3 regions of the Stenotrophomonas sp. 109824_Sma genome follow, and region 2 is predicted to be linked to each of the others. Evidence: predicted binding sites of a transcription regulator. Region 2 holds the regulator's gene; each other region holds the start of a gene.

Evidence for each region. The regulator FliA, encoded in region 2, starts transcription of late flagellar genes. The targets are predictions, from matches to a motif close to TAAAGTTTNNCNNNCNNNGGCCGATAA.
Region 1: ACZK1G_RS06335 (GGDEF domain-containing protein) is a predicted target of FliA. The motif match lies at 4,272-4,298, and genes of this name have one in related genera.
Region 3: ACZK1G_RS19480 (methyl-accepting chemotaxis protein) is a predicted target of FliA. The motif match lies at 1,882-1,908, and genes of this name have one in related genera.

The regions. Positions count from the first base shown of each region.
Region 1 covers NZ_CM151078.1:1,358,128-1,365,359, forward strand. Annotated here, with positions in the region: gene ACZK1G_RS06320 (metallophosphoesterase) at 1-992, opposite strand, end outside; gene ACZK1G_RS06325 (winged helix-turn-helix transcriptional regulator) at 1,066-1,515, opposite strand; gene ACZK1G_RS06330 (MFS transporter) at 1,593-2,810, shown strand; gene ACZK1G_RS06335 (GGDEF domain-containing protein) at 2,824-4,239, opposite strand; gene ACZK1G_RS06340 (TonB-dependent siderophore receptor) at 4,526-6,775, shown strand; gene ACZK1G_RS06345 (cation diffusion facilitator family transporter) at 6,956-7,232, shown strand, end outside.
Region 2 covers NZ_CM151078.1:2,210,948-2,218,179, reverse strand. Annotated here, with positions in the region: gene flhF (flagellar biosynthesis GTPase FlhF) at 1-1,389, shown strand, start outside; gene ACZK1G_RS10495 (MinD/ParA family ATP-binding protein) at 1,376-2,263, shown strand; gene ACZK1G_RS10490 (RNA polymerase sigma factor FliA) at 2,260-3,003, shown strand; gene cheY (chemotaxis response regulator CheY) at 3,061-3,453, shown strand; gene ACZK1G_RS10480 (protein phosphatase CheZ) at 3,453-4,058, shown strand; gene ACZK1G_RS10475 (chemotaxis protein CheA) at 4,061-5,905, shown strand; gene ACZK1G_RS10470 (flagellar motor protein) at 5,996-6,736, shown strand; gene motD (flagellar motor protein MotD) at 6,738-7,232, shown strand, end outside.
Region 3 covers NZ_CM151078.1:4,159,974-4,167,205, reverse strand. Annotated here, with positions in the region: gene ACZK1G_RS19490 (S41 family peptidase) at 1-822, shown strand, start outside; gene ACZK1G_RS19485 (NAD-dependent epimerase/dehydratase family protein) at 921-1,814, shown strand; gene ACZK1G_RS19480 (methyl-accepting chemotaxis protein) at 2,026-4,557, shown strand; gene ACZK1G_RS19475 (DUF2628 domain-containing protein) at 4,648-5,034, opposite strand; gene ACZK1G_RS19470 (hypothetical protein) at 5,251-5,421, shown strand; gene ACZK1G_RS19465 (TonB-dependent receptor domain-containing protein) at 5,482-7,232, opposite strand, start outside.

The sequences.
Region 1 (7,232 bases), 850 kb from region 2:
ACGCGGTCGCCATGGAAGCTGCTGACGTGCGGCATCGAGGTGTGGCCGACCACGATGCGCTTGAGCTGCAGGCGATCGAGCACGGTCTGTACCCCCGCCGTGTCGAGGCGGCCATCGAAATAGCCGCGGTACCAGATCGGGCTGGTCTTGCCGTCATACAGCGGTGCGGTGGCCGGGTCGGCCTTCACTTCGGCCTTGGGCAGGCCCAGTGACGCCTGATAGGCCGCGTTGGTGCGCGTCGGGTCCAGCGCCAGCTGCACCGCCTCGGGCGAGATGCCGCCGTGCAGGAACAGGGTGTCGCCGATCTTCAGCAGTACCGGGCGGGTGCGCAGCCACTGCCCGATCACCGAATCGGCGCCGTACAGCTGCGGATAGCTGCGGCCGAGCAGCTGGGCGCTGCGCAGGTATTTCGGGTTGACGTAGCGCAGGTCGTCGTACAGCACCATGGTTTCGTGGTTGCCGAGCACGAAGTGCACTGTGCCGCCGGCGGCGGCCGCCTGCTGCTGCAGGCCATACAGCAGCCAGAACGCCTCGGTCACCTGCGGGCCGCGATCGAACACATCGCCGGCGATGACCAGGGTGTCCTTGCCCAGTGCCCAGCGGTCCTGCGCGTCGATGACCTGGTGGGCGCGCAGCAGGCGCACCAGCAGCCCGTACTGGCCATGGATGTCGGACAGCGCGACGATGCGCGGCGCGGCCGGCAGTACGGAGATCGAAGGTGCATTCGGCGCGGCCACATGCACGGTGTGCCCGTAGCCGCAGCGTGGGGCGATGTCGGTGCCTGCGGCCTGCGTGGCAAGCGTGCGCGACTCGACCTTGTCGTCGCAGATCCACTTGGCCTGCAGCTGCGTGCCCTCGCGGAATACATAGGGGCCATCGGCCTGCACGTGGTCGGCGGGCGCGGCAACCTCGCGGGCCTGCGTGGCTCCGGCGACCCAGGCCAGCAGCGGCAGCAGCAGGACGGTCATCAGGGAAGGGCGATAGCGCGGCATTGGCGGCGTCCTGCGGCGGAAACATCCGATGCTAACCGGCGCGGCCGGATCGTGGTGTGCGCGAATGGGTGGATCAGGCGCCGCGCCCGTCGTCCTTGAGCTTGCGCACGCGGGTCGCGGCGGCCTGCAGGGGCTGACCGTCGCGCCCGTGCGGTTGCATGTAGGGCAGCGGTCGCCGCGTGCTGGATTCGATCAGCTGCGAATGAGCTTCACCAGCGCCGAAGCGATGGCGTTCTCCCCACTGGCGCAGCGCGACCAGCAGCGGGAACAGTTCCTGGCCGGCGTGGGTGAGTACGTATTCCTGGTAGGCCGAGCCATCGGAGGCCGGTTGCAGCTGCAGGATGCCGGCCTCGACCAGCCTGCGCAGGCGATCACTGAGGATGTTGCGCGCCGCGCCGAGGCTGCGCTGGAAGTCGCCAAAGCGGGTGATGCCATCGAAGGCATCGCGGATGACCAGCAACGCCCAGCGGTCGCCGAGCAGGTCGGCGCTGCGGGCGACGGGGCAGGGACTGTTGGCGTGCATGCTGGGGCCTCCGGATGTGGTTGCAGTTTAAAACCAATGGCGATAGCCTGCACCAAGTTTCAAATTGCAACCACATCATGAGCGTTCCATTGATTTCCCGCCCATTGCTGATCCTGCTCGCGGTCGCGGCCGGCGCCAGCGTTGCCAACGTCTACTACGCGCAACCGCTGCTGGATCGGCTGGCGCAGGGCTTCGCACTGGACCGTGCCGTGGCGGGCGCAGTGCTGGCGGCAACCCAGGCCGGCAGTGTGCTGGCCTTGCTTGGCCTGCTGCCGTTGGCCGATCGCGGTGACCGGCGACGTCTGCTGCGGCTGCAGTTGATGGCGCTGGTGCTGGGCCTGCTGTGGCTGACGGCTGCCCGGACTGCGGCATGGCTGTTGTCGGGCATGCTGCTGGCCGGCCTGCTGGGCACCGCGCTGACCCAGGGGCTGATCGCCTATACCGCCACGCTGGCGCCGCCGGAGCAGCGCGGCCGCGTGGTGGGCGTGGTGCAGGGCGGCGTGTTCATCGGCCTGTTGCTGGCGCGCGTGGTATCGGGCGCGATCGCGGCCACCATCGGCTGGCGTGCGGTCTATCTGCTGTCGGCAGCGATGATGGCGGCCTTGGCCGTGCTGTTGTGGCGGCGCCTGCCGGCGGTGCCGGTACCGGCGGTACCGCCGCGCTGGTCCGCACTGCTGGGTTCGATGCTGGGCATGCTGCGCCGGGACCGCAGTCTGCGCGAGCGTGGGCCGCTGGCGTTGCTGCTGTTTGCTGGCCTCAACGTGTTCTGGGCGGCGGCGCCGCTGCCGTTGTCGGCGCCTCCGTTGCAGTGGTCCACCGCGGCCATCGGTGCGCTCGGCCTGGCCGGCGTAGTGGGCGCATTGATGGCGGCGCGGGTCGGGCACTGGATGGACCGCGGTTTCGCCGATCGGGTCAGTCTTGGCGCACTGCTGCTGATGCTGGCCGCGTGGTGGCCGCTGCTGGGCCTGCCGCAGTCGCTGTCGTTGCTGCTGCTGGGCGTGATCGTGCTCGACCTCGGTGGGCAGGCACTGCACGTATCGAACCAGGCGCTGCTGCTGCGCGCGCCGGCAGAACAGCATGGGCGCCTGGTGGCGCTGTACATGCTGTTCTATGCGGTGGGCAGTGGCGCCGGTGCGGCGGCCGGACCCTGGATGCAGGCCCGGCACGGCTGGCCTGCCGTGTGCCTGCTGGGTGCAGGCATCGCGTTGCTGGCGCTGCTGTGGTGGGCCGCGTGGCGGGTGGTGGCGGTGAAAGCAGCGGCTGGTGCCCGTATCGGTAGTGCCGGCTGTCGGTAGAGGCGGCGCGCCATCAGCGTTGCAGTGCACGCCGCCCCGGGGCTTCCTGCAGGTCCGCACTGGCCACCACCACGCGGTTGCGGCCACTGCGCTTGGCCTCGTACATCGCCGCGTCGGCACGTGCCATCAGCCGCTCGTAGTCCGGGTGGCCGTCATGGCCGGCCACGCCGATGCTGGCAGTGAGTGACAGCACCTGGCCATTGGCCAGTGCCACCGGCGAGTGTGCGATCTGCCGGCGCAGGCTCTCGGCGATCACCGAGGCCTGCGACTCGCTGGCCGCGACCAGCACCACCACGAACTCCTCGCCGCCATAGCGGAACAGGTAGTCGCTGCCGCGCGTGAGCTGGCCGAGCAGGCCGGCGACGTGCTGCAACGCGCGGTCGCCGGCATCGTGGCCGTGGCCGTCGTTGATCGCCTTGAAATGATCCAGGTCGAGCAGCAGCAGCGAGAACGGCGTGCGGTTGCGCGTGGCCAGTTCGATCTCCCGGCGCAGCACGGTAGGCAGGAAGCGGCGGTTGAGCAGGTTGGTCAGGGCATCGCTGCCGGCATCCAGTTCACCGATGCGCTCGAACAGCAGCGTCATCAGCGTGCGGATGGCGGCCAGGTCCTCGCGGATGGCCGGCAGCACGGCCAGTCGCTGTGCCGGGGCATCATGGCTTGCCTGTTGCAGGCTGCTGTCGATGCGGGCCATCAGCTGGCCGACCTGCTGGGTCTCGCTGCTCTCGCCGAAGCTGGGGATGCCCTTGTGGGTGAACCACAGGCCGAACTCCGATGTCGCCAGGCTGGCGCTGTCGCTGGCCTGCACATGACCGGCCAACGCGTAGAGCAGGGCGTTCTCCCAGTCCAGCAGCAGTGCCCGCTGGCGCTCGCGTTCGGTGCCGACGTTCTGCACCAGCGAGAACAGCCGGTACGCAGCATCGGCACGGGTCGAGCGCTCGCGGGCATGGGTGTATGCCAGGGTCATGCCTTCCATGGCGATGTCCATGATCGCGCTGAGGCAGTCGATGGCGGCGAACGCAATGGCGCTGTTGGGCGCATCATCGCGCAGGCGCACGAACAGCTCGTGCTTGAGCACGCGTGCGCCGCGGGTGACCAGGTCGACCGGAATGCCGACCCGGGCATGCACATCGCCGATCACCCGCTGCGAGGCGACGGTGGCGGCAATGCCGTCGGCATCGGTGGTCAGCAGCTGCACCAGCCAGCGCTGCATGGCCGGCTGCAGGCGCTGCTTGACCTGATCGTGGGACAGGAAGCGGCGTGCACGTCCGTCCTGCAGCAGTACTTCGTAGAAGCGTTGGGCCAGCGCGGGCGGGGCGTCGATGGCAGCGGCGCGCAGCAGCGCGGTGGCGGCGGGGCCGGCCTGTTGCAGGCAGTGCTGCCAGGCTTCGGCCAGCGGCTGGCTGGCATCGTCCAATTGGGGTGGTTCCACGTCGATCTCTGACTGCGTACGGCAAACCACGGGTATCGGCCGCGGCGGCATACGGTTGATGGCGGGTTAGCCGGCCAGTTTACGCGCGGTGCAGGGTTGCACGGTGCGCAAAGCACATCGGCGTCGCTGCGGCAATGAGTGAACGCATTTGAGAATCACTCGCATTAATGGGAGAATGCGCACACGGATCGGGCCGCAGGTGACTGCGGGACTGCTCCGCCTCCCCCTCGTCGTTGCCTCAAGCCCTTTGCCAGAGGCCCCGTTGCCCTGCCAGAAGGTCCAGATCATGTCCCGAGCCGTTGTCCTTTCGCCGCGCCCGCTGGCGCTCGCCGTTGCCGCCCTGCTGGCGGGCAGCGCCCTGACCGCCCAGGCCGAAACCGACGCCACCGATATCGACACGGTGCATGTCACCGCCTCGCAGATCGCCCGCCAGGCGTTGGGCACTTCGACCATCACCGCCGAGGACATCGCCAAGCGCCCACCGGCCAACGACATCGCCGAACTGCTGCGCACCATGCCGGGCGTCAACCTCACCGGCAACAGCGCCTCGGGCCAGTACGGCAACAACCGCCAGATCGACCTGCGCGGCATGGGCCCGGAGAACACGCTGATCCTGGTCGATGGCAAGCGCATCGGTGCGCGTGACGCCGTACGCATGGGCCGCAGCGGTGAGCGCAATACGCGCGGCGATACCAACTGGGTGCCGGCGGAAATGATCGAGCGCATCGAAGTGCTGCGCGGCCCTGCGGCGGCGCGCTATGGCTCCGGTGCGTCCGGCGGCGTGGTCAACATCATCACCAAGCGCCCGACCGGCAACCTGACCGGTGCGGTCGACCTGTATGGGTTGGTGCCCGAGCACAGCGCCGAAGGCGGCAGCGAGCGCGTCGGCCTGCAGCTGAGCGGGCCGATGACCGACACCCTGTCGTTCCGCCTGTACGGCAATCTCAACAAGACCGACGCGGACTCGCTGGACCTCAACCGCCAGTACGCGACCAACCCGAACGCGGTGCCGCCGGCTGGCCGCGAGGGCGTCAAGAACCGCGACGTCAACGCGTTGCTGCGCTGGGACATCACCGCCGATCAGGTGGTGGAGTTCGAAGCCGGTACCAGCCGCCAGGGCAACATCTACGCTGGCGACCGCGCCGTCAGCACCACCGGTACCTCGACCGGTGTCGACCTGGCGGCACTGGCCGAGGGCGAGGCGGAAACCAACCGCATGTACCGCAATACCGGCGCGATCACCCATCGCGGCCGTTGGGGCGACGTGACCTCGCGGGTGACCGCCGCAGTGGAAGCGGTGAACAACTCGCGCATCAACGAAGGCCTGGCCGGTGGCCCGGAAGGCAGCTTCAACGGCACCGACTGGTCGACCTCGCGCCTGCGCAACTACCAGCTGGATGGCGAAGTGAGCTTCCCGACCACGCTGGGTGGCGCCGAGAACATCTGGACGCTGGGCTTTGAATACCTGGACAGCCGCCTGACCGACCCGTATTCGATGAGCCAGTCCAGCAGCAGCGGCGGCGGCTTCCCGGGGCTGTCGGCCGACCGTGCGCGCGGCAAGGCCGATGCGCAGACCACCGCCGTATTCGTGGAAGACAACATCTACCTGGGTGAGCGCTGGATCGTTACCCCGGGGCTGCGCTTCGACCACCACAGCCAGTTCGGCAACAACACCAGCCCCAGCCTCAATGCGCAGTTCCGCATCAACAGCGACTGGGTGGTGAAGGGCGGCATCGCGCGCGCGTTCAAGGCGCCGAACCTGTACCAGTCGAACCCGGACTACCTGTACTACACCCGTGGCAATGGTTGCCCGAATGCACTGCCGAGCCTGGGTGCTGGTTGCTACATGCGCGGCAACGCAGACCTGAAGGCGGAAACCAGCCTGAACAAGGAACTGGGCATCGAGTGGGCACCGCAGAGCGGCTGGCAGGCCTCGTTGACCTACTTCCACAACGACTACAAGGACAAGATCCAGGCTGGCTACACCCAGATCGGGCTGACCGCCGACACCAAGGGCCGCATCTTCCGCTGGGAGAACGCGCCGAAGGCGATCGTGCAGGGGCTTGAAGGCAACCTGGTGATTCCGCTGCTGGGCGAGCAGGGCAACCGCCTGAAGTGGAGCAACAACTTCACGTACATGGTGGAGAACGAGAACAAGAGCACCGGCCAGCCGCTGTCGGTGATCCCGAAGTACACGATCAACACGATGCTGGACTGGCAGGCCACCGACAAGCTGTCGGTGCTGCTGACCGGCACCTTCTACGGCAAGCAGAAGCCGGCCACCACCAACATCAACAATGATCCGCGCTGCACCGGCAGCTGCGATGCGTCGATCGCACTGCAGGACCGCGGCGCCTACAACATCTGGGGCGTGAGCGCGCGCTACAAGGTGACCGAGACGGTCAGCTTCGGCTTCGGCGTGAACAACCTGGCCGACAAGCGCCTGTTCCGCGAGGCCAACAGCAGCGATGCCGGCGCGGCGACCTACAACGAGCCGGGCCGCGCGTACTGGGCCAGCCTGCGCTTCGGGTTCTGAGCGCACGCGGACGTCGGTCCGCTGCCTTCGCCAGGCATGGCCTGGCGCTACCGGCCACGCTCCGGTAGCGCCGGGCCATGCCCGGTGAGGGACCGCGTGGCCTGCAATGTTATAAACACCGTAATAGTCTCCCCCGCCAGCACGGCGTAGCCTGCACCGCATCGCAAAGGAGCTGTTGCCATGGGCCACGACCACGATCACCTGCCATCCGAGATCCGTCACGAGAAACCCTTGTGGTGGGCACTCGGCCTGACCTCCACCTTCCTCGTCGTCGAGGTGGTGGGCGCGTTCTGGACCAACAGCCTGGCGCTGCTGTCAGACGCCGCGCACATGGCCACCGATGCGTTGGCGCTGATGATCGCGCTGGTCGCGGTGCGGCTGAGCCGGCGCCCGCCGGACGCGCGCCGCACCTACGGCTACGCACGCCTGGAAGCGCTGGGCGCGATGATCAACGGCG
Region 2 (7,232 bases):
ACCGCCGCCGACGCGGTGATCGCCGCCGTCACCCGCCGCCGCAGCAGCACCCCGGCGCCGGAACCGGTCGCCGCCACCACCTCGGCCGTCGCCGCCCTCGCCCGCGCCGCCGTCGGCGCCACCGGCCGCACCCTGGACAGCGCCGACGAGATCGTGCCGACCCGCGGCAGCACCGGCTTCGCCGCCACCCTGGCGCGTGCCGCCGTCAACGAACCGGCGCTGCCGGACCAGATCTTCGCCCCGTTCGCCGAAGCCATCGTCGCACCGGCCAACCGCGCCCGCTTCCAGATCGACCCGCCGCATGAGACGCATCACGAAAGCGCGGCGCCGGCCGTGCAGCCGCCGCCGCTGCCGACCGCTGTCGTGACCGATGCACAGCCAGATATCGCCGCCAGCGAACCGGCAGCGGTCGAAGCCGTCGTCGAGGCCAGCCCGGCCCCGATGCTGGCCCCGGCACCGACGCTGACCGTGGTCGCCCAGGACGACGCCGAGATCCGCCAGCTGCGCCAGGAAGTGGCCGGCATGCGCCAGGTGATCGAGCGCGAGATGAACCGCTTCACCGACGAGCGCCTGCGTGGCTGCCCGGTGCGCGCCACCGCGCTGGACCTGATGGACGAATACGGCTTCGATGCCGGCCTGGCCCGCGACGTGGCCATGCAGATCCCGCTGGAGACCGAGGCCCACCGCGGCCGCGGCCTAATGCTGGGGCTGATCTCGCGCAAGCTGCCGATCGCTCCGGTCGACCCGCTGGAAGAAGGTGGTGTGATCGCCCTGGTCGGACCGACCGGCGCCGGCAAGACCACCACCATCGCCAAGCTGGCCTCGCGCTTCGCCGAGAAGCACGCACCGCGCGACGTCGCCCTGGTCACCACCGACACCACCCGCATCGGTGCCCGTGAGCAGCTGTATGGCTACGGCCGCCAGCTCGGCATCGCCGTGCACGAGGCCAACAGCGGCACCGACCTGGACCAGCTGCTGGAACGCCTGAAGGACTACAAGCTGGTGCTGATCGACACCGCGGGCCTGGGCCCGCGCGACCGTGCCCTGGCCGCCCAGCTGCAGTGGCTGCGCGCCGCCCGCCAGGTCCGCACCCTGCTGGTGCTGCCGGCCAACACCAGCTTCGGCGACATGGACGAGGTGGTGCGCCGCTTCGGTGCGGCCAACCTGCAGGGGCTGGTGCTGAGCAAGCTGGACGAGACCGGCCGCTTCGGCAACGCCCTGTCGGTGGCCGTGGACCACGCCCTGCCGATCACCTGGGTGACCGATGGCCAGGACGTGCCGGAGGACCTGCACCGGGCCAGTGCAGCCAATCTTGTACTTCGCCTTGAAGATTTGCGCCGAGCGGCCGATATGCCCTGCAACCCGGAGTTGAACCATGCCGTCGCGTGAGTACGCCAAGCTGACCAAGACCTTCCCGCTGTCGGCCACCCGCAGCGAGCCGCTCGGCCCTGTGCGCACCATTGCCGTGACCGGCGGCAAGGGCGGCGTGGGCAAGACGAATGTGTCCGCCAACCTGGCCGTGGCGCTGGCCGGCATGGGCAAGCGCACGCTGCTGCTGGACGCCGACCTCGGCCTGGCCAACATCGACGTGATCCTGGGGCTGAACCCCACCTTTACGCTGGCCGACCTGGTTGCCGGCCGCTGCTCCCTGGACGACGTCATCGTCGAAGGCCCGAACGGCGTGCTGGTGGTCCCGGCCGCATCGGGCCGCCGGCACATGGCCGAACTGGCCCCGGCCGAGCATGTCGGCCTGGTCAACGTGTTCTCCGAACTGGAACGCGAGCTGGACATCATGGTGGTCGATACCGCCGCCGGCATCACCGACGGCGTGCTGACCTTCTGCCAGGCCGCGCAGGACACCGTAGTGGTGGTCTGCGATGAGCCGGCTTCAATCACCGACGCCTACGCACTGATCAAGGTGCTGTCGCGCGAACGTGGCGTGGACCGCATCCAGGTGGTGGCCAACATGGTGCGTGACCCGAACGAGGGCCGCGTGCTGTACGAGAAGCTGACCCGCGTCTGCGAGAAGTTCCTCGCCGATGTCTCGCTGAACTACCTGGGCTGCGTGCCGCAGGATGACTGGCTGCGCCTGTCGGTGCAGCGCCAGCAGCCGGTGGTGAAGGCCTATCCGTCCAGCCCTTCGGCGCTGGCGATCACCGAGATCGCGCGCCGCACCGCACGCTGGCAGGCACCGACCGAACCGCGTGGCGGTGTCGAGTTCTTCCTCGAACGCATTCTCAAGCAGCGCGGGGTGGCCGCATGAAAGGCGCAGCCCAGTACAGGGAAGTCCAGCGCTCGGCGGCCAACGAGGTCATCGCCCAGCACTCGGACCTGGTGCGGCGCATCGCCCACCACCTGGCCGCGCGCCTGCCGGCCAGCGTCGAAGTCGATGATCTGATCCAAGCCGGCATGATGGGCCTGATCGAAGCCTCGCGCAGCTATGACGCCGACCAGGGCGCGTCGTTCGAGACCTATGCCTCGATCCGCATCCGCGGCTCGATGATCGACGAGATCCGCCGTGGCGACTGGGTGCCGCGCTCGGTGCACCGCCGTGCCCGCGATGCCGCCGCCACCATCCGCCGCCTGGAACAGAGCACCGGCCGTGCCGCCAGCGCCACCGAAGTGGCCGCCGCGATGGAGATGCCGCTGCCCGAATACCTGCGGCTGATGGAAGACGCCGCACGTGGCCAGGTGCTGAGCCTGGAGTCGCGCATCGAAGACCAGGGCGAACTGGACACCGTCGCCCAGGGTGGCCCGACCCCGCAGCAGGTGCTGGAGCGCGGCGAGTTCGGCCGCGAGCTGGGCAAGGCCATCGGCCACCTGCCCGAGCGCGAACAACTGGTGCTCTCGCTCTACTACGAGCAGGAGCTGAACCTGAAGGAGATCGGCGCGGTGCTCGGCGTGAGCGAATCGCGGGTCTGCCAGATCCACGGCCAGGCCGTGCTGCGCCTGCGCGGCCGGCTGAAGATATTCGAGGCCGTCGACGCCGGCCTGGAAGAATGAACATCCCCGAGGCGGCTGCCCCCGGCCGCCCGGAATGAACAACAAAGGAACTCTGCTTTGAACAAGAACATGCGCATCCTGATCGTCGACGACTTCTCGACCATGCGTCGAATCGTCAAGAACCTGCTGGGCGATCTGGGCTTCACCAACACCGCCGAAGCCGAGGACGGGCATGCCGCGCTGTCGCTGCTGCAGAGCCAGCCGTTCGATTTCGTCGTCACCGACTGGAACATGCCGGTGATGACCGGCATCGAACTGCTCAAGGCGATCCGTGCCGATGCCAAGCTGAAGACCCTGCCGGTACTGATGGTCACCGCCGAAGCCAAGCGCGAGCAGATCATTGAAGCGGCCCAGAACGGCGTGAACGGTTACATCATCAAGCCGTTCACCGCGCAGACGCTGGAAGAAAAGCTCGGCAAGATCTTCGAACGCCTGGCGGCCAGCGCCTGATGGATACCACGGTCGACAAGAACGCCCTCGCCCTGCGCCTGCAGGAGGCCCTGGACGCACTGGAGTCCGGTGACGAAGCCGCGTGGCGGCAACGCATCGACGGACTGGTCGCGCTGCGCACGCAGCCGATGATGAGCGGCCTCTCGCGGCTCGCCCGCGAGCTGGGGCAGGCGCTGGGTGAACTGCCGACCGTGCCCAGCGAAGCCGGCGAACTGGACGATGCCTGCGCACGCCTGGACCACGTGGTGGCGATGACCGAACAGGCCACCCACCGTACCCTGGACCTGGCCGAGGAATGCCGCAGCCTGACCGAACAGCTGCGCGCCGAAGGCCTGCAGCCGGGCCAGGACGCGCAGCTCGAGCGCATCCGCCACAACCTCACCGAGATCGCCCTGACGCAGAGCTACCAGGACCTGACCGGGCAGATCATCCGTCGCGTAGTGGGCATCGTCCGCCGCGTGCACGAAGGCTTCGGCGCGCTCGGCCTGCCGCCGGAACAGCATCGCACCGACCCGGAACTGGCCGGGCCGGCACTGAAAGGACTGGACCGCCACGCGGTCTCGCAGAACGACGCCGACGACCTGTTGTCGGATCTGGGGCTGTAAGCATGAGCGCGGTATCCGACGACATCACTGCCGATTTCATCATCGAGGCACAGGAAATCCTGGATCGCCTCGGCGAACAGCTGGTGTCGCTGGAGCAGGCACCGCAGGACACCGAACAGCTCAACGCGGTGTTCCGCGGCTACCACACGCTCAAGGGCGGCGCCGGTTTCCTCGGTGTCACCGCCATGGTCGAGCTGTGCCACGCCGCTGAGGAAGCGTTGGGCGCTGCACGTGCCGGCCAGGCCGTGCTGCAGGCCCATCACTTCGACGCCGCCCAGCAATCGCTGGACTACCTGCAGTCGATGCTGGATGCCGTGTCTTCCGGCACCGAGCCGGGCTATGCACCGCCTGACCTGATCGCCCAGTTCGACGTGCATGGCGGTGCCGTGGCTGCACCCGCCGCCGCAGCAGCGCCCGCTGCGGGAGGCAGCGACCTGATCACCGACGACGAGTTCGAGGCCCTGCTCGACCAGCTGCACGGCGGCAACGCACCGACTGCGGTGGCGCCGGCAAAGAAGGCCGACGACGGGCTGATCAGCGAGGACGAGTTCGAAGCCCTGCTCGACCAGCTGCACGGTGGCGCCGCACCCGGCGCCAAGCCCGCGGCGGCGGCGGCACCGGCACCGATCGCCGCCCCGCGCCCGGCGGCCGCACCGGCACCGGCGGCCAAGCCCGCCGCCAAGCCGCTGGCCGAGGCCGAACACACCGTGCGCGTGGACACCAAGCGCCTGGACGCGATCGTCAACCTGATCGGCGAACTGGTGCTGTCGCGCAACCGGCTCAAGACCCTGCGTGCGCGCTTGCGCGACGAGGAGCTGGACCGCGCCGTGTCCACCCTGGACATCGCCACCGCGCGCCTGCAGTCGGCGGTGATGCGTACCCGCATGCAGCCGGTGGGCAAGGTATTCTCGCGCTTCCCCAAGGTCGCCCGCGACGTCGCCCGCTCTCTGAAGAAGGAAGTGGACCTGGAGCTGATCGGCGCCGAGACCGAGCTCGATCGCAACCTGGTCGAAGCGCTGGCCGACCCGCTGGTGCACCTGGTCCGCAACGCCATCGACCATGGCGTGGAAATGCCCGACCTGCGCGAAGCACAGGGCAAGCCGCGGATGGGCCATGTGCGGTTGTCGGCGCAACAGGAAGGTGACTACGTCAGCATCGAGGTGCAGGACGATGGCGCCGGCATCGACCCGGAAAAGCTGCGCGCGAAGGCACGCGAGAAGGGCCTGATCGATCCGGAGGCCGCCGCCCGCCTGAGCAGCGAGGAGTGCCTGCACCTGGTGTTCCTGCCCGGCTTCTCGACCAAGCAGCAGGTCACGGATATTTCCGGCCGCGGCGTTGGCATGGACGTGGTGCAGTCGCGCATCCGCGAACTGAGTGGCCAGATCCAGATCCAGTCGGAGCTGGGCCGCGGCAGCCGCTTCCTGATCCGCGTGCCGCTCACCCTGGCGATCCTGCCGACCCTGCTGGTGCAGGCCGGCGAGGACGTCTATGCGCTGCCGCTGGCGCGCGTGATGGAAGTGCTGCACGCGCCGCGCACCTCGCTGGGCTGGTTCGATGGCCGCGCCGTGCTCGACCGCCGTTCGCACACGCTGCCACTGGTCGATCTGCGCCAGTGGCTGGATGTGACGCCCGCCGCGTCGACCCTGCTGACCATCGTGGTGCTGCAGGCCGGCGAAGCGCGCTTCGGCCTGGTCGTGGACCAGGTGCGCGGGCGCGAGGAAGTGGTCATCAAGCCACTACCGAAAGCCCTGCGCGGCCTGCGCGGTTACGCCGGTGCAACCTTGATCGGGGATGGTCGCATGGCGCTGATCCTGGATGTCGATGGCCTGCGCAGCCCGCACGACTGACCCGCTTGCTGAACCCGTAAAACTGTGAAGTCGCACCAGTAGCCCGTACCGGTGTCTCAAGTCCCATTCATACAAGCCGATACCGGATCCATGGATAGACTCAGCCTCATTGGACTCTTTCTCGCCCTGGCCTCGCTGGTCGGCGGCAGCATCCTCAAGGGCGCCGGCCTGGCGTCCCTGTGGTCGCCTGCGGCGTTCGTGATCGTCATCGTCGGCACCGTGGCCGCGATCCTGCTGCATACCTCGCCGGCGGTGTTCAAGCATGCGTTCAAGATCGTGCGCTGGGTCGTGCGCCCGCCGCACAGCGATCGCCGCGAGCTGATCCAGCAGATCGTCGAGTGGAGCAACATCGCCCGCCGCCAGGGCCTGCTGGGCCTGGAATCGCAGGTGGAAGCGCAGCAGGACCCGTTCCTGCGCAAGGGCCTGCAGCTGCTGGTGGACGGCGTCGAGCCCGAATCGATGCGGCACATGCTGGAAATCGAACTGGGCAGCCAGGAACACCAGGACCAGGCCGGCGCCAAAGTGTTCGAAGCGATGGGCATCTACGCACCGACGCTCGGCATCATCGGTGCCGTGCTCGGCCTGATCGCGGTGATGAAGAACCTGGCCGACCCCAGCAAGCTCGGCCACGGCATCGCCGCCGCGTTCACCGCAACGATCTACGGCATCGCCTCGGCCAACCTGCTGTTCCTGCCGATCTCGGCCAAGCTCAAGAGTGTGATCTCGCACAACACGCGCGACCGCGAGATGGTCATCGAAGGCCTGATCTCGATCGCCCAGGGCGAGAACCCGCGCAACATCGAAACCAACCTCTCCGGCTTCCTGCACTGACATGGCCCGCCGCAAGCACCACGAAGAGCACGCCAACCACGAAGCATGGGCGATCCCCTATGCCGACCTGATGACGCTGCTGCTCGCCTTCTTCGTGGTCATGTACGCGATTTCCTCGGTCAACGAGGGCAAGTACCGGATCATGGCCGACGCGCTCACCGATGCCTTCGGTGGCGCGCCGCGCACGATCAATCCGGTGCAGGTCGGCAACAAGCAGGTGCAGGGCGGCGGCTGGGACAGCCCGTCGGTGATCAAGTCCGGCACCAAGGTCGGCCCGTCCGCACCGGCGCCCTCGCACGACCCGACGCTGCTGCCGTCGATGGCCTCGCAGATGCGCATGCCGGTTTCGGTGCACAACCAGGAACAGATCGCGCGCGCCGAGCGCCAGCTCAACACCATCGCCGACCGCCTGACCGCCGCGCTGGCGCCGCTGATCGACCGCGGCATGATCAGCGTGCGCCGCACGGAACTGTGGATCGAAGTCGAGATCAACAGC
Region 3 (7,232 bases), 1.9 Mb from region 2:
GCGCAGTACCTGGACGAGGCGCAGGGCGCCCGCATCGCCGACGCCCTGCGCAGCTGGTCGACGCAGCAGCGCTATGCGGACAGCTGCTCGGATCCTGCTGCGTTCAGCGCACGCCTGAACCAGGACCTGGACATGTTCGATGGCCACTTCCACGTTGAACGCGTGGACGCGGCGGCCGGCCAGGACGACTGGTTGATGGCCTGGCGCGCCGATGCCCGCAGCAACGGCGCCGGCGTGCGCGAGGTGCGGGTGCTGGAGGGCAACGTTGGCTACCTGCGGTTGAGTACCTTCTATCCGCTGGATCTGGCGCGGCCGAAGCTTGCTGCGGCCTTCATGCTGCTGGCCGACACCGATGGCCTGGTGCTGGACCTGCGCCAGAACGGCGGCGGCGACGATGCAAGTGCCGATCTGCTGGTACGGACGCTGCTGGACGCGAAGATCGGCACGGTGCAGCAGCTGGACCAGCGCGGCCGGCGCACGCCGGTACCGCTGCCGCCGGCGAGCCTGCCCGCCTACCTGAAACCGCTGGTGGTGCTGATCGACCGCCGCACCGGTTCGGCCGCCGAGTTCGTCGCCTACTCGCTGCAGGCCTTGGGTCGCGCGCGGATTGTCGGCACGCGCAGTGGCGGCGCAGCGCATATGTTTGGTGATCCTGTGCTGCTGCCCGATGGCTATCAGATCAGCATTCCCGACCGGCAACCCATCAATCTGCGCACCGGTGGCAACTGGGAAGGCACCGGCGTGAGGCCTGATGTGGCCGGCGGCGACGATCCGCTGTTCATCGCGCGGCAACTGCTGGCGCCTGCGAAGTCGTCAAGATGAACGCACGATTGCATGGCTGTCCTATCGCAGATGCGCGAATGCATGCCTAGAATCGAGGCATCCCGGTAGTTCCCGGGCGCTTCGAGTGAATGGACTCAATGAAGATTCTGTTGACCGGCAGTTCCGGGCGCATCGGGCGCGCGATCTTCGGTGCATTGGCGGCCGCCCACGAAGTGGTGGGGCTGGACCGCAGCCCGTTCGCCACCACGCGCATCATTGCCGATGTCACCGACCGCCAGGCCGTCGCACGCGCGGTAAAGGGCGTGGACGCGGTCATCCATACCGCGGCCCTGCATGCCCCGCATGTTGGCCTGGTGCCGGACGCGGTGTTCCAGCAGATCAACGTGGAGGCAACCGCGCACCTGCTGCAGGCCGCACGCGAAGCCGGCGCACGGCGTTTCGTGCTGACCAGCACCACGGCGCTGTACGGCCATGCCGTGGTAGCCGGTGGCTGCCGCTGGATCGACGAAGACACCGAGCCGCTGCCGCGCACGATCTACCACCGCACCAAGCTGCAGGCCGAGACCCTGGCTGAAGCTGCCGCCACGCCGGGCTTCAGCGTTCGCGTGCTGCGCATGGGCCGGTGCTTCCCGGAACCGCCCGAACGGATGGCGATGTTCCGCCTGCATCGCGGCATCGACGCCCGCGATGTGGCCAGCGCACATGCTGCACTGCTGCTCGACGAAGGCGCCCGTTTCGCCCGCTACCTCGCCTGCGCGCCGACGCCGTTCCGGCGCGAGGACTGCCTGGAACTGGCCACCCACCCGCGCAGCGTGCTGGCCCGCCGCGCGCCGCAGCTGCTGGCCGAGTTCGAACGCCGTGGCTGGCCGCTGCCATTGAGCATCGACCGTGTCTACGACAGTGCCCGCCTGCGCAGCGAGCTGGGCTGGCAACCGTGCTTCGGGCCGGACGACGTGCTGCAGCAGTACGCCGTCGGCAGCATCGAGGTGCTGCCGCGCGCGCAGTGGATCAAGGACCGCGTGGCCGAGTGAGGGCATCGCGACGGGCGGGTAGCTGAGTCGACCCTGAGCAGATTCAGGAATGTGCAGGCCGGTCGCCTCAACCTCGTTGGCGGGCGGCCGCTAACCCGGTGCGCTTCCAGCGCCGGGCCCGCCCGGCGGCCGGTGGCCTGCGCGACGGATCGCGCGCCTGCACGGTGCCTTCGTGGTGCCGGTCGTCCTGAACTGCCTTGCGGACCCTCCCATGTCTTCTTCCCGCTCCGCCGCTGCCCGTCGTCCGGGCAGCATCGCCCACAAGCTGATGCTGGGCACCGCCGCGATCGCGCTGCTGTGCTTCGGCCTGACCGCGTTCCTGATCTACCGACAGGCCAGCGCCAGCCTGATCAGCGCCTCGCGCCAGACCATGACCAGCGAGGCCACCGCCGAAGCACGCCAGGTCTCGGCCGATCTGGGCACTGCCTTCGCCAGCAATGACGCCATGGTCGAGACCGTGCTGGCCCAGCGCGCCCGTGGCGATGTGCCCGATCGCGCCAGCCTGGCCGCCGTACTGGGTGAGCAGCTGCGCACCCATCCGGAATGGCTGGGCAAGAGCACCATGTGGGAGGCTGACGCCTTCGACGGCAAGGATGCGGCGTTCGTCAACACCGAAGCGCACGACGCCACCGGCCGCTACATGAGCTACTGGGCCTGGCATGACGGCAAGCCGCAGCAGTCGCAGATGACCGACTACACCGAGACTGCCAGTGGTTCCGGTGACTGGTACATCGTGCCCAGCCGCGACAAGCTTCCCAAGGTCAGCGAGCCCTATGCCTATGACATCGCCGGGCAGCAGGTGCTGATGAGTACGCTGAGCACGCCGATCATCGAGAACGACAAGTTCCTCGGTGTATTCACCGTCGACTTCTCGCTGGCGGCACTGCAGAAGCACCTGGCCACGCTGAAGCCGATGGGGGCCGGCCGGATCGAACTGCTGTCGCCGAAGGGCGTGGTGCTGGCCTCGGCCAACGCCGCCGAAATCGGCAAGCCGCGTAACGATGCACTGACCCGCAGCATGCTGACCGAGATCGCCGCCGACCGCCCGTTCGAGGCCTTCAGCCCCGATGCGGCCGGCAACGTGCGCGTGTATGTGCCGCTGCGCGTGGGCGATGCCCCGCAGCGCTTCGCGCTGGGCGTGGTGATGCCGCATGCGGTGATCGTGGCCGAAGCGCGCCAGCTGCTGTGGCTGACCCTGCTGGTCGGCGTGATCGCCGCGCTGACCCTCAGCGCCGGTGTCTATGTACTGCTGCGCCGCCTGGCGATCCGCCCGCTGGCCGAAGCGGTGCGCGTGGCCGGCGACGTCGCCGCCGGCAAGCTGGACAGCACGTTGCCGGCGCGCAGCAATGACGAAGTGGGGCGCCTGCTGGACGCGATGCAGGGCATGCGCGGCCAGCTGCAAGCGGTGATGGCCGCGCAGGCCGAAATGGCGCGCCGCCACGATGCCGGTGAACTCAGCTACCGCATGGATGCCGCGGCGTTCCCGGGCGAGTACGGCCGCATGGTGGCCGACAGCAACCAGCTGGTGGCGTCCAGCAATGCGGTCACCCAGCGCCTGGTTGAAGTGATGCAGCGTTATGCCGTGGGCGACCTCAGCGTGGACATGGAAGCGCTGCCGGGCGAGAAGGCGGTGTTCACCGCCGCGATGGCGACCACCAAGAGCAACCTGGCCGCGATCAACGAGCAGATCCAGCAGCTGGCCGCCGCTGCCGCCGCCGGTGATTTCGCCGTGCGCGGTGATGCACTGCGCTTCGACCACGATTTCCGCCGCATGGTGGAGACCCTGAACACGATGATGCAGGTCAGCGACCACAACCTGGCGGCGCTGTCGACGCTGCTGCGCGCGATCGCCGCCGGTGACCTCAGCGCCCGCATGCAGGGCGACTTCCACGGGGTGTTCGCAGTGATGCGCGACGATGCCAACAGCACCGTGCAGCAGCTGACCCAGATCGTCGGCCAGATCCAGCAGTCGGCGGCCAGCATCCGCCTGGCCGCCGGCGAGATCGCCGCCGGCAACAGCGATCTGTCGCGGCGCACCGAACAGCAGGCCGCCAACCTGGAAGAAACGGCCGCGTCGATGGAAGAGCTGACGTCCACCGTGCGCCAGAATGCCGATCACGCGCTGCAGGCCAACACGCTGGCCGGTTCCGCGGCGGGCGTGGCCAGCGAAGGTGGCCAGGTGGTCAGCCAGGTGGTGCACACCATGGAGCAGATCGAAGCGTCGTCGCAGCGCATCGCCGAGATCATCTCGGTGATCGATGGCATCGCCTTCCAGACCAATATCCTTGCGCTGAACGCGGCAGTGGAAGCGGCGCGCGCCGGTGAGCAGGGCCGCGGCTTCGCCGTGGTCGCCAGCGAAGTGCGCGCACTGGCGCAGCGCTCGGCCGGTGCGGCCAAGGAGATCAAGGAGCTGATCGACGCCTCGGTGGCGCAGGTGGGTGCCGGTGCGCAGCTGGTGCACGGCGCGGGCCGCACCATGCAGGAAATCGTCGGCCAGGTCGGCCGGGTCAACGAGATCATGGCCGAGATCTCGGCGGCCTCGCGCGAGCAGTCGGCCGGCATCGAGCAGGTCAACCAGACCGTGGTGCAGATGGACGAAACCACCCAGCAGAACGCCGCGCTGGTGGAGGAAGCCAGCGCCGCCGCGCGGGCGATGGAAGAGCAGGCCGAGCAGCTGGCGGTGGCGGTATCGCGCTTCCGCCTGCAGGCCGAGCCGCAGGTGCCGTCACGCCGCGCAGCCTGAGGCACTGCATGAACGATGACGCCCGGCCAAGGCCGGGCGTCATCGTTGCTCTCGCTGGTGCACCGGACCGCGTCCGGTGACTGCGGTGGCTTAGAACATGCCTTCGAACGGGTTCCAGCTGGCCTTGCCCTTCACCTGCTCCAGGTAGTAGCTGTAGTTGGTGCTGGAGGCGACCAGGAAGTTCATGGCGATGAACAATGCGCGGGCGATGATCTCCGGCAGGAACAGGGTGACGATGACCAGCACGATGTTGATGCCGATCACCACCAGCGCCTTGCGCCACATGCCCAGGATGAACAGGTAGATGGCGCCGAAGAAGAAGGCGAAGAAGTTGATGTTGACCTTCAGGCGGTCGCCGAAGGACAGCGCCTTCCAGGCCTGCTTGAAACCCGGCTCCTTGGGAGCGCCGTGCTGCTGGAAGAAGTTGAAGCGGAACTGCCACTTCGGGCTGAAGCGGGAGAGGTCGACTGCGTTCATTGACGAATACGTCCTTGTAGGAAAACGGTTACATGATACGGGGCGATCGGTTCAGGAAACCAGCCTCGGGCGTCAAAAATGTGACGGGTGGGCCGGTGTGGGGCTGCGGCAGGGCGCCGCACCGTCACCCACCCGCCTTGTTTTTAGGATAGGGTGCGCAGTTCCGCTGCCGCCCCGGCTGGACCCGTGCGGCGGCGGGATGTCCATGGAGGTTGCATGACCACACCTGCTACACCGGAAAACGCACCGGGACCGGTGCTCCTGCCGACACCTGAAGTGGTGCAGGCACAACAACTGCTCGCACGCCAGCAACTGGCGGTGGCGATGGACCGTGCACGCACGGCCGCCACGCGGGATGCGGCACCGGCCGCGCTGGAAAGCGAGTAACCCGCAACACCGTCGATCGCGCTGGCATGTCGCCAGCGCGATCACGGCGCGCGCCGCCGGTCAGAACCGTGCGGTCATGCTCAGGAAGTAGCTGCGCCCGGCCACGAAGTAGTCGGTGGAGCCTTCGGCATACAGCTTCTTGTCCGCCAGGTTGCTGACGCCACCGCGCAGGGTCAGTACCTCGTTGACGTTCCATGCAGCGGTCAGGTCATACAGCGTGTAGGCCTTGAGGAAGGTCGTGGCGGTGCCGGTCTGCTTGCCGGTGTACTGCGCCGACAGGCTGCTGGAGAACACCGTGTTCGGCGTCCAGTCCAGCGACGAATAGCCTGAGAATTCCGGCGTATCGATCAGGTTGCGGCCGGTGGTCAGGTTCTTGGCTTCCTTCATCCACGTGGCCGAGGTGCGCCAGCGCCACTGCTCGCCGAAGCGGACATTGAAGTTGCCTTCCATGCCGCTGGTGCGCGCGCGCTGCACGTTGCTCATGCGCGTCCACCAGATGCCGTTGAAACGGCCCAGCGGCGCGTACTCGATCTTGTTCCGGAAGTCGGTATGGAAGTAGGTCACGCCGACATCGATCAGGTCATTGTCGAAGCTGATGCCGATCTCGCGGTTGGTGCTGGTTTCCGGATCCAGGTCCGGGTTGCCGGCCATGTAGCAGCCGCCGCGGGTATAGCCCAGCGGGATCAGCGAGGTGCAGCCGCGGCCGCCGGACTGGGTGGCCGCGGTGGCCGAATTCTCGGTCAGGCTGGGCGCCCGGAAGCCCTTGGAGACGCCACCGCGGATCGTCCACTGTTCGGCCGGATGCCAGACCAGGTACGCACGCGGGCTGACGTGGCCGCCGAACTTCTCATGGTGGTCCAGGCGCGCGCCCACGGTCAGGGCCAGGGTACGGTGCAGCTTCAGTTCGTCTTCGACGAACAGCGCCCACGTATCCACTTCCAGGTTGGAGCCGCTGACGGCGTTGCCGGCGTAGTCGATCGGCGCGCGGCCGATGGTGTCGGTGTTGGTCAGCTCCTGGCGCTTCCATTGCCCACCCACGGCGAACTGGTGTTCAACGCCCAGCGTGAACGGCGTGGTCAGGCTGCCTTCGATGATCGTGTCGGTGGCCTCGGAACGTCCGGTGGCGCCGATGTCGTTCTTGTATTCGGTCCAGTACGCGCTGAGCTTGGAGGTGCCGAAGCTCCACGTGCCATCATGGTTGAGCGCCAGCGAACTGCGCTTGAGCTCACTGGCACCCCAGGCGCCTTCGTCCTGCTTTTCCAGCGACGCATCGATGAAGGCCTGCTGCACGCCATGGCCGGCTTCCAGCGACAGTTCCTGTGCATCGCTCAGCTTCCACTGCAGCAGCGCATCGACATTGCGGTCCTTCTCGCCGGCGTAGGCATTGCCGTAGACACCGTTGTTGGACTGGTCCGAATCACGGCGCATGCTGTTGGCACCGATGCGCAGGCCGAAGCGTTCGCCCAGCGGGCCGGAGATGGTGGCGCCGATCTGCTGGGTATCGCCGCGCTTGCCATCACCGGGACGGGTATAGCTGTGGGTGGCGCTGCCATTCCATTCGTCGCCGATGCGCCGGGTAATGATGTTGATCACGCCGCCCATCGCGTCAGAGCCGTACAGCGACGACATCGGGCCGCGCACCACTTCGATGCGTTCGATCTGGTCGGGCGAGATCCAGTTCAGGTCCTGGCGGCCGAGGTCGGGGCGATAGTTGGTCGCGGCCGAGCTGCCCATGCGCTTGCCGTCCACCAGCACCAGCGTGTAGTTGGACGGCATGCCACGCAGCTTGATCTTGGACTGTTCGCCGACGG